DNA from 2 places in the Abiotrophia defectiva ATCC 49176 genome. Region 2 is predicted to be linked to the other one. Evidence: predicted binding sites of a transcription regulator. Region 2 holds the regulator's gene; the other holds the start of a gene.
The links. Region 2 encodes LexA, which represses DNA repair genes until DNA is damaged. Its sites were predicted from a motif close to CNAACANNTGTTNG; they were not measured.
Positions count from the first base shown of each region.

Region 1: the regulator LexA is predicted to act here: its motif matches at 2,903-2,916, upstream of dinB (DNA polymerase IV).

Region 1 is NZ_CP146287.1:1,346,904-1,354,217, reverse strand. It holds gene V7R82_RS06310 (hypothetical protein) at 1-1,982, shown strand, start outside; gene V7R82_RS06305 (ABC transporter ATP-binding protein) at 1,979-2,827, shown strand; gene dinB (DNA polymerase IV) at 2,958-4,079, shown strand; gene V7R82_RS06295 (DRTGG domain-containing protein) at 4,160-5,470, shown strand; gene V7R82_RS06290 (bifunctional oligoribonuclease/PAP phosphatase NrnA) at 5,501-6,487, shown strand; gene zwf (glucose-6-phosphate dehydrogenase) at 6,882-7,314, opposite strand, start outside.
Region 2 is NZ_CP146287.1:932,744-940,057, reverse strand. It holds gene V7R82_RS04445 (PolC-type DNA polymerase III) at 1-478, opposite strand, end outside; gene rseP (RIP metalloprotease RseP) at 598-1,866, opposite strand; gene V7R82_RS04435 (phosphatidate cytidylyltransferase) at 1,996-2,790, opposite strand; gene V7R82_RS04430 (isoprenyl transferase) at 2,787-3,518, opposite strand; gene V7R82_RS04425 (YitT family protein) at 3,628-4,533, opposite strand; gene V7R82_RS04420 (hypothetical protein) at 4,540-4,980, opposite strand; gene V7R82_RS04415 (YneF family protein) at 5,108-5,323, opposite strand; gene V7R82_RS04410 (DUF896 family protein) at 5,391-5,642, opposite strand; gene lexA (transcriptional repressor LexA) at 5,724-6,341, shown strand; gene V7R82_RS04400 (adenine phosphoribosyltransferase) at 6,395-6,907, opposite strand; gene recJ (single-stranded-DNA-specific exonuclease RecJ) at 6,907-7,314, opposite strand, start outside.

The DNA.
Region 1 (7,314 bases), 410 kb from region 2:
AGACAACGCGAGAATCCAGCTATCTAATGACACAACTCTCTCCTTATTTATTGGGAATTCCACTACTTTTGCTGTTCTCATATTTAGTAGGATTACCACTTCTAAGAGATTTCTTCGCTAATCAGCAGGCTTTTCTCAAAACTTTACCTATACCTTATAGTCGCTTGCTAAGCCGACGCTTAGGTGTATTCTTGTGCCTGGGACTAGGCTATGGTTTGTCGATTGCAGTTGGGTGGGCTATCTATCATGTTCTTTTTGACCAACTTCCCCTTACGGCTTTACTTCATTATCCTATGGCACCTGGTTGGCCCCTGTGGCAGGGAATCTTGGCTCTCTATCTATTCTGGTTAGGGCTGGTAATTCTTTTCTGGCTTATTTTGCTACTTATTAATCGATGGGTACAAGAGCTTTTATTAGTTTGGCTAGGTCTAGGTGTATCGGTTACTTTATTAGCTGAGTTTAGTCGCCTCTTTGACTTCTATCCTTTTTATTCTATTTTTAGCTACTGGGATATTAATGGTTTTGTTTTACACCAGTCAAGCCTAGAATTTTTCTATACAGTGGTAATTCTTTTCGGTCTCTTACTTGGTGTCTGGCGGGTGATAGTAACCCTATCCTATGTAGTACTTAAACGTGGTCGAGCGCGTCGCCGTTACGACTTATCTTCTAGCCGTTTCCAAACAAGTTTTGAATGGCTAAAGCTATTACGAGGTCACCTTTGGTGGCAAATTTGCTTGTGCATCTTGGCCTTTTTCCTCTATTATGGTGTTTCACAGGGGATTCAGTACCATCAATTACAAGCAGCTAACATTGCGCAAAAATCTGAGTTTCTTAAGATTAATCTGAGTGATTATCGTCAGGCCTATCCAACGGAAGAACTCTATCAGGCAGCGCTAGCAAGTTTTCAACGCCAAGAAGCTCTTGTTGAGGAACTTAAACAAGGGAAAACCAAGTTAGCCACGGAAATGGAGTACGATGAACTGAAAGAGGATGTTGACTTCCTACAAGGCAAAGGTGATAGAACTTTATTGCCGATCCGTGACTGGATTTTTATGCCGAATGCATACATCAATTATCAGTTAGCCGAGTGGAAACGAAATTATGGGATTGATTTTCAGCTACCTGGTGGTCCATATTGGACGCTCTATATTCCAAATTATGAGCAATCACCAAGAAGTGGTGAGGACCAGCCACCACTTTCGATTGATATTGCGGTCTTTGAAACCTATCTAGCGCGTGTCAGCAAGCCTATGAAATCTTATACTGCACTAGGAATAGTCGGTAACTTATTTGAAGATCGTCTATATTTAGGACTCTGGGTTATTTTAGTAATCTTCCTAGTAGCGCCTACTGTGCTAGATAAAGAAACCGGACGCTGGCGATTCCAGGCAACCTTGCCTCTAGCAAGGAAGCATCTCCTTAAATTGCGTCGACGCTTAAGCCTTCAACAGCTGTTTCTACTAATGCTAGGGTCAGTTATCTTACTTGCCTTGACTGGTAGTTTAATAGCAGGTTTAGGCCATATTCAGCTACCTCAGGTCAGATATTTAGTAGATGGCCAACAGTGGGGTGGTTTGATTGGTCAGCGCTTTCGTGTGCCAAGTACTCATCAATTTTTTGAGATAATGCCTAGCTGGTATTACTATCTAGAGGCTTTATCACTGTTTGTTGCTGTTACTTACTTTATTAATAGCCTTTGCCATTTTGTTGCTAGATGGGTTAAGTCGACTGCAATCTATATTAGTTTAGTCGCTGGAATCTTAGGTATTGGTTATGGGGCAACTCTCTTATTGCCGAGTCTGGCACAGGCTATGAGTCCCTTCCGTTACTTGGATTTAGCCCCGGTATTGGACGGACGCCTCTCTGTTTCTTTAGGTCAAGGTCTTTTGACTCATTGGACTGGCCTAGTAGTCTGTGGTCTTGCAGGCTTGTTTTTGAATATATGCTTGCATTCTACTCTGAAAGGACGTGACCAAGTATGATTGAAGTAAAAAATCTTAGTGTTTCCTACGGCAGTAAAGCGATTTTGAAGCAGCTAAATTTTCAGATTAAGGCCGGGGAGGTAGTAGGCTTAGTAGGACCTAATGGTGCAGGTAAAACGACCTTGCTGTCAGCCTTAACGGGCTTATTGCCATATTCGGAGGGACAAGTAAAGGTAGCTGGGCTTTACATGCCAGCAGGTAAAGCTCTTTATCGTAAGATTGGGTTCATGCAAGATAATAGTGTTCTCTATCCACAACTAACGGGTTACGACCACCTTCAGTATATAGCCTTAGCCCAGGGACTCTCCAAAGAGAGCATTATTGAAACGGCCGAGCGTGTAGGAATGATAGGGTATCTAGATCAAGCAGTAGGGACCTATTCCTTGGGAATGAAGCAACATTTGCTCTTTGCCTGTGCTATTCTCCACCGGCCACAAGTACTCTTTCTGGATGAACCTTACAATGGTTTAGATCCTACTAGCCTGATTCGGATTCGTGAGTTAGTGATGCAACTTAATCGCGAAGAGGGGATGACGGTATTGATTTCTTCGCATAATCTTGACGAAATCGACCGAATGACTCGCCGAATTCTATTCGTCAAAGAAGGCAAAATTATTGAACGCACTTTGGCCCAAAGTGAAACGAGTGACTATGTGGTAACTGTTCAAGAAAAGTTAGCCGATGATTGGATTCGCCGCTTATCGGATCATAGCTTTCTTGTATCTGCCTCTCAACTGAGCCAAGCTTTAGGTGATTTGGAACGAGTGGGATTGACTCTGATAGGAGTGGAGCCTCGCCAGTTTGGCAGTGAACAGGTCTACCGTGAACTTTTCGAAGTGAAATGATGATAAAAAGGCAAGCAAGCTATCTAGCTACTTGCCTTTTATTGCTGTCTGGGGCAAGCTCACTACTTGAAAATACGAACAAATTTTCGTATACTAGAGGAGAAGTATGACAGGGGAGAGGAGGGGCATCATGCGCTATGGGATTTTAGAGTTTAAGGATCCGGTGCCGGACACATCACGAAAGATACTGCATGTGGATATGGATGCCTTCTATGCCAATGTCGAGGCGCGGGATAATCCAGCGATTGCTCACAAACCTATTGTGATTGCCAAGCATCCTAAGTTAACTGGTGGCCGGGGCATCGTCTCTACTTGCAACTATAAGGCTCGTGAATATGGCATCCATTCGGCCATGACGGCTGCTGAAGCCTTTAAACGTTGTCCCCATGCGGTCTTTATTGCGGGCGATTGGTCTCACTATCAGGAAGTGTCTCAGCAGATTCGGGCGATTTTTGCCCAGTACACGGACTTGATTGAGCCCATGTCCCTGGACGAGGCCTACCTGGATGTGACCCATAATAAGCTGGGCATCCAAAGTGCGACCTACTTAGCCCAGCGTATTCAAGCTCAAATTAAGGCAGAACTCAACCTAACCTGTTCGATTGGGGTGTCCTATAACAAGTTCCTAGCCAAAATTGCCTCTGACTACCGTAAGCCCTTTGGCATTACGGTGGTGACACCTGATCAAGCCTTGGAATTTTTAGATGACCTACCCATTGATAAGTTCTATGGGGTGGGGCGGCAGTCAGTACCTTATTTTCACCAGAGGGGGATTATGACAGGGGCGGATTTGCGAGCAATTGAATTAGAAGACCTGATTGAACATTTTGGTAAAATGGGAAAATCCCTCTACTACAAGGTGCGGGGGGTCCATGATGCGCCAGTCCAGCCCCATCGTGAGCGCAAGTCCATTGGCAAGGAGACTACCTTCATTCAGTTTCTGGCGGAAGAAGAGGGGGTTCTAGATGCCTTGACCCAGCTGACTAAGCGGGTGGTGGCAATCTTAAAGGCCAAGAATTTCCACGCCCAGACCGTGACGCTTAAGATTCGCTATGATGATTTCGAGACCTTAACGCGTCAACTATCCTTGGGCTCTCCTAGCCAAGATGTGGAGGTGATTAGCCAAGCGGTGCAGGAACTCTGGGAGCTTCATGGGCATCTGCATAAGACTGTTCGCCTACTAGGTGTCTCAACGGCTGGGCTAATTCAGCTCGATAAGGTCAATACACAATTATCTTTTGAAAAAATGTAAAACAGGTCTGTTACTTTTTAAAATAACTGTTATAATATGAAGTATAACAGTTATTTTGTGTCTAAAGAGAAGGTGACTATATGGCAACCAAACATGATCTGATTATCCAATACATTGAATCCCTCCCCATCGGGGATAAAATCTCGGTTCGAGGGATTGCCAAGCATCTCAAGATGAGTGAAGGGACGGCCTATCGGGCCATTAAGGACGCCGAAGTACTAGGGATTGTCTCGACCATTGAGCGGGTTGGGACCATTCGTATTGAGAAGAAGCAAAAATATTCGCCGGAAATGCTAACCTTTGGTGAAGTGGTGCAAATTATTGAAGGAGAGGTCCAAGGCGGCAGCCAAGGGCTAACCCAACATCTGTCTAAATTCATCATTGGGGCCATGACCAAGGACGCTATGGAGCGTTACTTTACTGATGATTCCTTGATTATTGTGGGGAACCGGGAAGACGTCCAACTCTTTGCCTTGGAAAAGGGCGTGGCGGTACTCATTACCGGGGGCTTCAAGGCCAGTGACCAGGTCATTAGTTTGGCCAATGAACGTAATTTGCCAGTGATTTCCACCACCTTCGATACCTTTACGGTAGCGACCATCATCAACCGGTCCATGGCGGATCAGATGATTAAGAAGGAAATCATGACCATTCGGGATATCTACACACCACTGTCTCAGGTGCCACTTCTAGCGCCAAGTGATTCGGTAGCTGACTTCAATCGCTTAATGGAAGAAACGGGACAGGAACGTTTTCCTGTCTGCTATAACCAACGTTTGATTGGGGTGGTGGCCGCTAAGGATGTCCAAGGTAAGCAAGAGTCCATTCAGTTGGAGCGGGTCATGACCAAGAATCCGGTGACTGTTAAGACGCATATGTCGGTGGCCAGTGTCTCGCATAAGATGATTTGGCAGGATATCGAGATGATTCCGGTGGTAGAAGATAATCTTCAACTGCTTGGGGTGGTGACGCGTGAGGAAGTCTCCAAGGCCATTCAAGTGGTCCAACAGCAACCGCAAATGGTGCATACCTTTGAAGAAGACATTACGGCCCAGTTAGAAGAGGCCAGTGAAGTCACGGACTATGATTTCCAAGCCTTCGTACAACCTCAGATGATTGGCAACTTTGGGACGATTTCCTATGGGGTTCTGACTGAACTGATTGCCCAAGTGACGGATCGCAAGGTCTTTGAGTTGACACATCTCAACAGTGTTATCGAGAAGATTGACCTTCATTATTTCAACCTCATCCAAATCGGCAATGAAATTCAATTTAAGGGTCATGTCTTCAACCACAACCGTCGGGCGGCCCTAACCCAGGTGGATGTTTTCCACGAGAATAGTCTGGTGGCCAAGGCCATTATTACCAGCCAAATGATTGAACGTAACTAAGTTTAGCGAGTAAGGAAGTAGAAAACTACTATGTATATTGAACATCACGAGGCACAAGCCCTCATCCAATTAATTCAAGCAGCCCAAACCATTATCATTCACCGTCATGTGAGGCCTGATCCGGATGCTATCGGCTCCCAATTAGGACTCAAGTCGCTGATTGAATCGACTTTCCCTGACAAACGCGTCTTAGCGGCCGGCACGACAACTCAAGGGCTCAAGTGGATTGGCGCCATGGACAAGGTGACAGCCGCCGACTACCAAGGTGCCCTGGTTATTGTCTGTGATACCGCCAACCAACCTCGGATTGACGGCGATCATTATGACAAGGGTGCGACTTTGGTCAAAATTGACCACCATCCTCCTGTTGATGACTACGGGCAACTTCAAATTGTCCACCCGATTGCCAGTTCAACTTGCGAGATCATTGCCGAAATCAGTCGCCACCTAGGTGACCAGCTGCCTATGCAGGATCAAGCAGCGCGCCTGCTCTATACTGGTATGGTATCTGATACGGCTCGCTTCCTCTATGAGTCAACCACCTCACGGACCTTGGAAGTCGCCGCTTGGCTTAAACAATATGACTTCTCATCCTTTGAGATTAGTGACCGTTTTATGCGATTGAGTTTTGAAGAAGCCAAATTCCAAGGACATATCTATGAGACCATGTCCATTAATGAAGCAGGTATCGCCTGGGTGACTATTAGCCAAGAAGACATTAAGGCTTTTGGTATTAGTGAAGAACAAACTCAGATTGCGGTGACCTTGCCGGGTCGTATCGAAGGCGTCATGTCTTGGGTCATTTTCGTTCAACAAGAAGGCAATGGCGACCACTATCGTTGCCGTATTCGTTCCAAAGGGCCTGTCATCAACGGGATTGCAGCCAATTATGATGGCGGTGGCCATCCCATGGCTAGTGGCGCTAATGCCCATAGTTTAGCTGAGCGACAAGCCATTGTAGAAGAGTTAACGCAAGCTGTTCTAGCATATCGCCAAGAGCTTGAGCAAGAAGTTTAACATGATGAAGAAAACCCATTATATCATATATGATATAATGGGTTTTTTGTGTCTGGAAAGATGGAGCCAGTGGTCCACTCGGCGGAGTGGACCACTAGCACGCCAAGAAAGTGGCAGATTTCCCTCAAAAAGCAACAAATATCCAGAGCTAGTGGCCCACTCCGTTGAGTGGACCACTGGCGTGTCAAGAAAGTGGCAGATTTCCCTCAAAAAGTCACAAATGTCCAGAGCTAGTGGTCCACTCGGCGGAGTGGACCACTAGCATGCCAAGAAAGTAGTCGATTGCCTCAAAAGCGTCACAAAACCCAGAGTCAGTGGCACACTTTTCAAAGTAGACCACTAGCTCAAAGACAGCAAAAAAGAGTTTAGGCTCAAGTCCTAAACTCTTTTCATCTTATTTAAGGAGCCATTCAAAACCGTCGCGGGCTAAGAGGTCGTCGGCTTCTTGAGGGCCATGACTGCCAGCTGGATACTGGGCTAGTGGTGTCTTAGTATCAGCAGTCCAATAGGCTTGAATATTATCCAAGAATTTCCAGGCAGCGGCCACTTCACACCATTGAGTAAAGTGTTCGCGATCACCTTGGCTAGCTTCGAAAATTAAGCGTGCGTAGTCATCTGGACTTTCTGCCAATTCTTCTGAATTGTAGCGGAAGCTAAGTGGCACGCGGTGGCTATCCTGGCTGTAGCCAATGGCTTTTGTGTTGAGCCAGAGAGTGTAGCCCAGGTCAGGGGCGATTTCAATGCGGAGCTGGTCGCCTTCCAAGCCTTCTTGGGTTGGACGATAGAGGACATCCACCATGGTTGCCTTCTGATTGAGGCGCTTGCCG
Region 2 (7,314 bases):
CCCAGTCATTCAATTGGTTTTGGGCCAGTTTGAGTTTGAAGGCTTGGTCATAGCGGGTTTTAACCACCTGAACTTGATCTTCAGTCGCCAAGCCAACTTGGATTTGGCCATCCTTGACCTGATAAGTAGCATTAGCCAAAGCGCGCTTAATAAAGCTCGATTCCTGTCCCATTACCCCTAAAATGGATTGCCAGTAATCTAGCATTTGACTCTCATCTAGTTTAGTCGGTGCTTGATAATTCCACCAGACTTCAGTCTTGGCAATGCCCTCGAAGGCTAGACGCATATGGTGCATAAGGGCTTCATAGACGTGGGGATGGAGGCGTTCAACCTGACTTAAGGTAAAATGCCATTCCCCAGACTTAGCATGAACCTTAACCGATTCAATCTGAGTCTGGGCCAGTTGGGCCAGCATGTCTGCGTCCTGCAGCCCAATTTGGTCCAATAGATGTTCAAATAATTGGCGATTCTTGGCCATAAGTTCCCTCCGTCCACGGTGATTTACATACCCTCTTATTATAGCATAAGCCCCCTTTAAAATCACCTGAGGGCCATGCTAAAAAAGAGACCTACCCTCGGTAGATCTCTTACTCAAAATTATGGTTGGAAGAGTCGGCTGATATCATTCCAGGTGACCGCCAGCATAAAGGCCACTAAGATTAGGGCTCCAATAATGGTTAAAATCCCTTCTTTTTCTTGAGATAGGGGCTTGCCTCGCACACCCTCAATGGCATTAAGCACAATCTTACCTCCATCCAAGGCAGGAATTGGTAATAGGTTGAAGGCGCCAATATTGGCTGACAGCAAACCGGTTAGAACTAGCACTGGCATGAAACCCTGAGAAGCTGCTTCAGAGGTAATCTTGGCAATTGCCACGGGCCCACCAAACTGATTGAGGTTGAGGCCACGAAGGAAGATACCCACAATTGCTGCCGCTACACCCGTGATTTGAGACCAAGTTGCGGTGAAGCCATAAGCAATTTTTGCCCAGAGATCTTGAGTCTCTGGTTGCGCTACGCCAATTCGCCCAATCGTTGCTTGATCCACTTGGTCAGCCCGGATAGCAACTGGTAATGTCAAGTCTTGGTCGCCACGATGGACTGAGAAATCTACCGTTTGACCTGGCTTGGATTGAATAGCTTGCACCATTTGACGCCAGTTGGAAACCTTAGTTTGACCAATAGCATCAATCCGGTCACCTGCCTGTAGCCCTGCTTGGGCAGCAGGCGAATCTGGTTCAATATAACCTAAGACATTGGCCTCAACCGGTACACCGCCTGGGCGGACAAAGGCCACTACAACAAAGATTAAAATAGAGAGGATAAAGTTATTCATCGGTCCCGCTACATTGGTCATGAACTTAGCCCATGGCTTAGCGGCGCCATAAGTGACTTGACGCGGTGCCACTTGGATACTAGACCCATCTGCTTCAATGATGCGGGCCTTGTGATCCACTTGATAGGTAACCAAGTCTTGACTGCCCAGCGGTAAGCCTGTAATAGTCATGGCATCCGTTAAATCCAACTGATCCACTTGCACTGGTACTTCGTCTTCAAGGGCCACTTTCGAGGTATTAATGCGGGTCACTAGCCCGGCTTCATTCAAGACAAGGCCTACTTGCATACCGGCTTGAACTGCATCTTGATCCTCACCTAGCCCTGCTAGACGAACATAGCCTCCCAAGGGAATCATGCGAATGGTATAGAGTACGCCGTCCTTGCCCTGATGGCTGAAGAGCTTAGGCCCCATCCCAATGGCAAATTCGCGCACCAGGATACCAGCCTTACGGGCAAAGTAAAAATGGCCGAATTCATGAATACTTACGATCACGGTAAAAACAAGTAAAAATACAATCAATGCTTGCATGGTCAACATCCTTTATCTATTTCAATTCAAAAATTTACTTAACTTAACCTCTTAAATATACCCTAATTAGGCCCATAATGCAAAAATAGTCAACCAAACTCAAAGGATAGAGTTTGGTTGACATGAGCACTATTTTAACCAGTTAAACCAGGTCATGAGTAGAAAACTGGTAAAAAGGGTTGAATCAAAGCGATCTAAGACCCCGCCATGGCCCGGCAGGAACTTACCAGAGTCCTTGACCCCAAAATGCCGCTTAAAGGCTGACTCTACCAAATCTCCTAGCTGACCTAAAACTGACAAGGCCATGGCCAGTAAAATATAGTGCTCTGAGCCCCCTAAATGTGGATCGAAGAAGTAATTATAGAGCACTGCGATGACGACCGCACTGACAATTCCACCTAGCGAACCTTCAATGGTCTTATTAGGACTCAATTGAGGCGCTAGCTTATGCTTGCCGAAACGTCGGCCAACGATATAAGCCCCAGAATCCGTTGCAAAAATAATTGCAAATTGGAAAATAACTAAGTCCAAACTAATTTGTCGTAACTCAATCAAGTAACGGAAGCCATAGCCAATGTAGAGGGCACCAAAAATCAAAAGAGCTGCTTCTTCAATGTTAAAGGTCTTGTACTCGTAGACCGTCAGGACTAAAAGCAACATACAGCAAATATAGAAGAGATAGGTAAATTTAAGACCTGGAATCAAGGCAGATTGATAGTTACTGGGCAGTATCATGAGGGCAACCGCAATGGTTGCAATGACCCCGACCAAGTTGAAGTATTCAATCTTCTTCATATTGGCTAATTCAAATAAGGCCATAACCCCTAAAATTAAGAACATGCCCGTAAAAACCTTGCCCCCTACCACCACAACCGGAATCAGGACGGCCAAGGCCGCTAGGGCGCTGATTACTCTTACTTTCATTCAGTATCCAACACCTTTCCAAATCGTCGTTGTCGGCTGGCATAGACCGCTAGGGCTTGGTCAAAATCGCCTTCATCAAAATCAGGCCACAAACGTTCAGTGAAATAGAACTCACTATAAGCCGCCTGCCAGAGTAGGAAGTTGCTGAGACGCTCTTCCCCACTGGTCCGGATAATCAAGTCCGGATTGGCTAATGAACCAAACTTGGCAGTTTCTAAATTTTGGCCAATTAAGTCAGGGGTGATGTCTTCCGGCTTCAAAGTGCCCTCAGCTACCTGACGGGCTAAAGTCTGAACCGCATGGCAAAGTTCGTCTTGAGAGCCATAGTTGATGGCAAAGTTCAAAATCAGGCCAGTACAATGAGCCGTATCGGCAATAGCTTGCTTGAGGACCTTGCGAGTGGCTTCTGGCAGTCCTTCCAAGTCACCAATGGTCTCTACCCGCACATTCTGTTCCAATAACTCAGGCACAAACTTGGCAAAAAACTCCTTAGGCAACTTCATCAAGAAGCTGACTTCTTGTTCAGGTCGTTTCCAGTTCTCAGTTGAGAAGGCATAGACCGTCAGCATCTTAACGCCCAGTTGATTGGCACGTTTGGTGATTTTCTTAATGGTATCGACACCTTTTTTGTGTCCTGCTACCCGAGGTAGGAAGCGTTTCTTAGCCCATCGGCCATTTCCATCCATAATGAGCGCAACGTGCGCAGGTACCTTACTTAAGTCAGCCATGCCAAGCCCTCCTGTCTTCAAATTCCACTATATTATAACAAACTCTGCCTCTGATTGAAACGATTTAAACTAAAAATCCCCTCTGAAACTATCAGAAGGGATTTGATCATTAAACAACTGATTCTTTTCTAAAGTCGGCCTGTTGCTGACGATTTAAGAAATTACCGGTCACCATGGTGGACTGGACCACATTAATGAAGGCCTGGGAATCAACTGAAAGCACTGCTTGCTGCAAATCATAGAGTTCATAACGACTTAAGACTACCATTAGGACTTGCTTGGGCTGATGCGAAAAGGCACCCTGCCCTTCTAAGAGAGTGACGCCACGGATGACCCGCTCCTGAATGGCCTTGACCACTTGGTTAGGGTCTTGGCAAATCACAAAAGCAGTCAAACGTTGCTCACCTGTATGGATAGCATCAATAACCATGCCTGCAATAAAGATGGCAATACAACTGTAGAGAGCATATTCCCAACTATTAAGGAAGCCAGCTCCAACTATGACCAAACCATTGGTCAAAAAGGACATAAAGCCGACATTGCGCCCTGTTTTCTTAGCAATCAAGAGGGCAATAATATCAAAGCCTCCACTGGACATACCAAACTTAATCAAGAGCCCGACCCCGATACCCGAAATCACCCCACCAGCGATTGCAGCTAACAAGGTATTATCGGTCACTTGTTGAATCGGCACCCAGTTACTTACTAAGGTGGACAGGAAAATACTGGTCACGGTCAAGATTGAAAAACGCCGTCCTAGATAGAGCCAACTCAGAATCATCAAGGGAATATTGAGAATGAAATAGAGATTACCAGCCGTTAAGAGATTCGCTAGGGGCGTATCCTTGAAGATGGCCAAGATAATTTGCGCCAAGCCAGGCACGCCATTAGAAAAAATCAGATTAGGAACATAGAATAAGTTGAGGGCAACTGCAAAACATAGGGCTGAAAGCCATAATACGACACCGGACAGGATTCTTTGTCCTTGACTGGAGCGAACAAAAGACGTCAGCATGAAGTGTTACACCTCAGCAGAAGGTCCTAAACCAGCAGTTAAGGCTTCTACCATATCCTTCGCAATAGCTGAACCATAGACAATGGTTTCATAGAGCGGTTGTGGGTCCACGCTAGCCCGCATCAAGTTACGTTGGAAGATTTCCCCATCACCCGCTAAATAAAGGGCAAAATAACCGGTACGAGTTTCATTTAATTCGTTAATCAATTCCAAGGCTTGCGCACGTTGCTTATAGTCTTTCAACATGTGAACATGGCGGTAGATGACTTGAGCATCACAATATGGTAAATCTGAATTTTGAACAATGACTTCCACAATCAAGTCCCGAACTGGGGTTACACCAAAACGGAAACGATAGAGATGGTGGCCTCCTTCAATCTCCAAGTATTCAGCTGGTAGTTCTTTCTCAGCAATGAGTTTGTCGAAATTTTCCTTGATAATAGACATAGAGCTTCCTCCTCAATTTGACTTTCAATACTCTTATAGTGTACCACGTTTGCTAGGACTTTTCATCTGTAAGTAAAGCGCCTAGATAAGAAAAAGTCCACCATTAGGCGGACTTTGATTCTCTTGATTATTGACGAACCTTCATTTGGGCCATGATTTGTTGAACCTTCTTCTTAGATGGTTTTTGACCCATTGAAGCCATCATTTGCGTAATCATGCGCTCATCAATTGGTGGGTTTTCCTTAAAGTATTTCATCATGTAACGGCGCGCCATAAAGAAGCCACCAACAAATCCACCGATTAAGGCGACTACGACAATGATTAACCAAATCCATGTTTGCACTGCCTTCTCCTCACTTTCTTTTCATATTACTCTTCTATTTTACACAACTTTCCGTCAAAAGCCTAGTCTAATCTTCTAAATGACGGTTATGAATTTTCTTTTCTTTTTGAATCTGTTTGAGTTTGTCAGGGGTCACATCGGTCCCCTCTTGGTCGACAATCTTCATACCTTCAATATGATTGCGCATGCCATGGCGTAAGCTAGCCAAGTATTCTTGGCGTAAAGCCGCTTGTTCTTGGGCTTCTTCAGGGTTTAAACCCTCACTTTTCTTCTTACGTGCTAAGACATTGATGCGCTCAATTTTTTCTGGTGATAACATTAGACACCTCCACGAACATTCGTTTGCATTTTGATTGATAAGTGTGCTATAATAGGCTTAAGATATAAGGAAGGTGAGGACATGACGACATTATCCACTAAGCAATTAACCATACTCTCATGTATCCATGAGGCCATTGAAGCCAACGGCTATCCCCCTACTGTTCGGGAAATCGGTGCAGCAGTAGGACTTGCTTCTACTTCAACTGTACACGGCCATCTAGCACGTTTAGAACGGGCTGGTTATATTATTCGTGACGCCAGCAAGACTCGAGCCATCGAACTTTCTCCCCTAGCCCAGGAAGCCTTGGGCATCCAGCCCCAACAAATTCCCTTGCTAGGTCAAGTAGCCGCAGGTGCGCCTATTCTGGCCATTGAACATGCCACAGATTACTACCCTATCCCACCTGGCCTAGAGCGCTATGAACCTAGCGAACTCTTCATGCTAGAGATTAAGGGTGAATCCATGGTTAATATTGGGATTCTAGATGGAGATTACATTACAGTCCGCCGTCAAGCAAGCGCCAATAATGGTGACGTCGTAGTTGCTATGACCGAGGATAATGAAGCCACCTGTAAGACCTTCTTCAAGAAGTCCGATCACGTCATCTTACGGCCAGAAAATGACCACATGGACGATATCATTCTGCCTCAGGTGACCATCCTGGGTAAGGTTGTCTCCCTTTACCGTTATTTCTAAGTCTCTTAAAGCCATGCCCTCAGTCTATGACTGGGGGCATATTTTTGATGTTTTTAGTATTGCATTAAAGCCTTGTAGTCGTAGCCTGCTAATTTTTCTTTCCCGTTTAAGTCAACGAGTTCAATTAGGAAGGCACAACCAACGACAACGCCGCCTAATTTTTCAACTAGATCGATAGAGGCTTTAATGGTCCCACCTGTTGCCAAGAGGTCATCGGTGATGAGGACACGTTGGCCTGGTTTAATAGCATCTTCATGCATAGTTAAAGTTGCGGTACCATACTCCAATTCATAGTCTACATCGACCGTTGGGCGTGGTAGCTTGCCTTTCTTACGAACTGGTGCAAAACCAATCTCTAATTCATAAGCAACTGGGCAGCCCACGATAAAGCCGCGTGCTTCTGGACCTACAATCACATCTACTTGTAATTCACGGGCGTAGTCTACTAATTGTTTAACTGATTCGTGATAAGCTGGGCCATCTGCCATGAGAGGGGTAATATCACGGAAAACAATGCCTTCTTTTGGATAGTCCATGACTTTAGCAATATAATTCTTCAATTCCATTATGACTTAACTCCTAATTTTTTAACATATTCTTTTATTTGGTCGAGGGTGGCAAAGACTAAGACTTCTTCGCTGTCCATAGCGGCTTGATAAGCCCGGTAGGCAGCAGTTTCTTCCAAGTTAGTGTTCTGATGGCGACTAGCATCTTGGACTGCCACTTGTCCCTCTTCAATTGATACAAAACCTGCTTCATAGAAGACATGAAACATTAATTTGAGTTGAACTGGATTAATGGCCAGTCCTTGGCTGATTTCTGCTAACCTAGCCCGCAAATTGAAGGGCTCCTGGCTGACTAACCAGCGATAAAGCTTAGCGAAGTCAGCCCTTTGTGGCAGACCTGCCAAATATTTGGATTCTTGGGCATAGAGCACCAAGTAGAAGGCCTGCCAATCCTGACTAAGCACCAG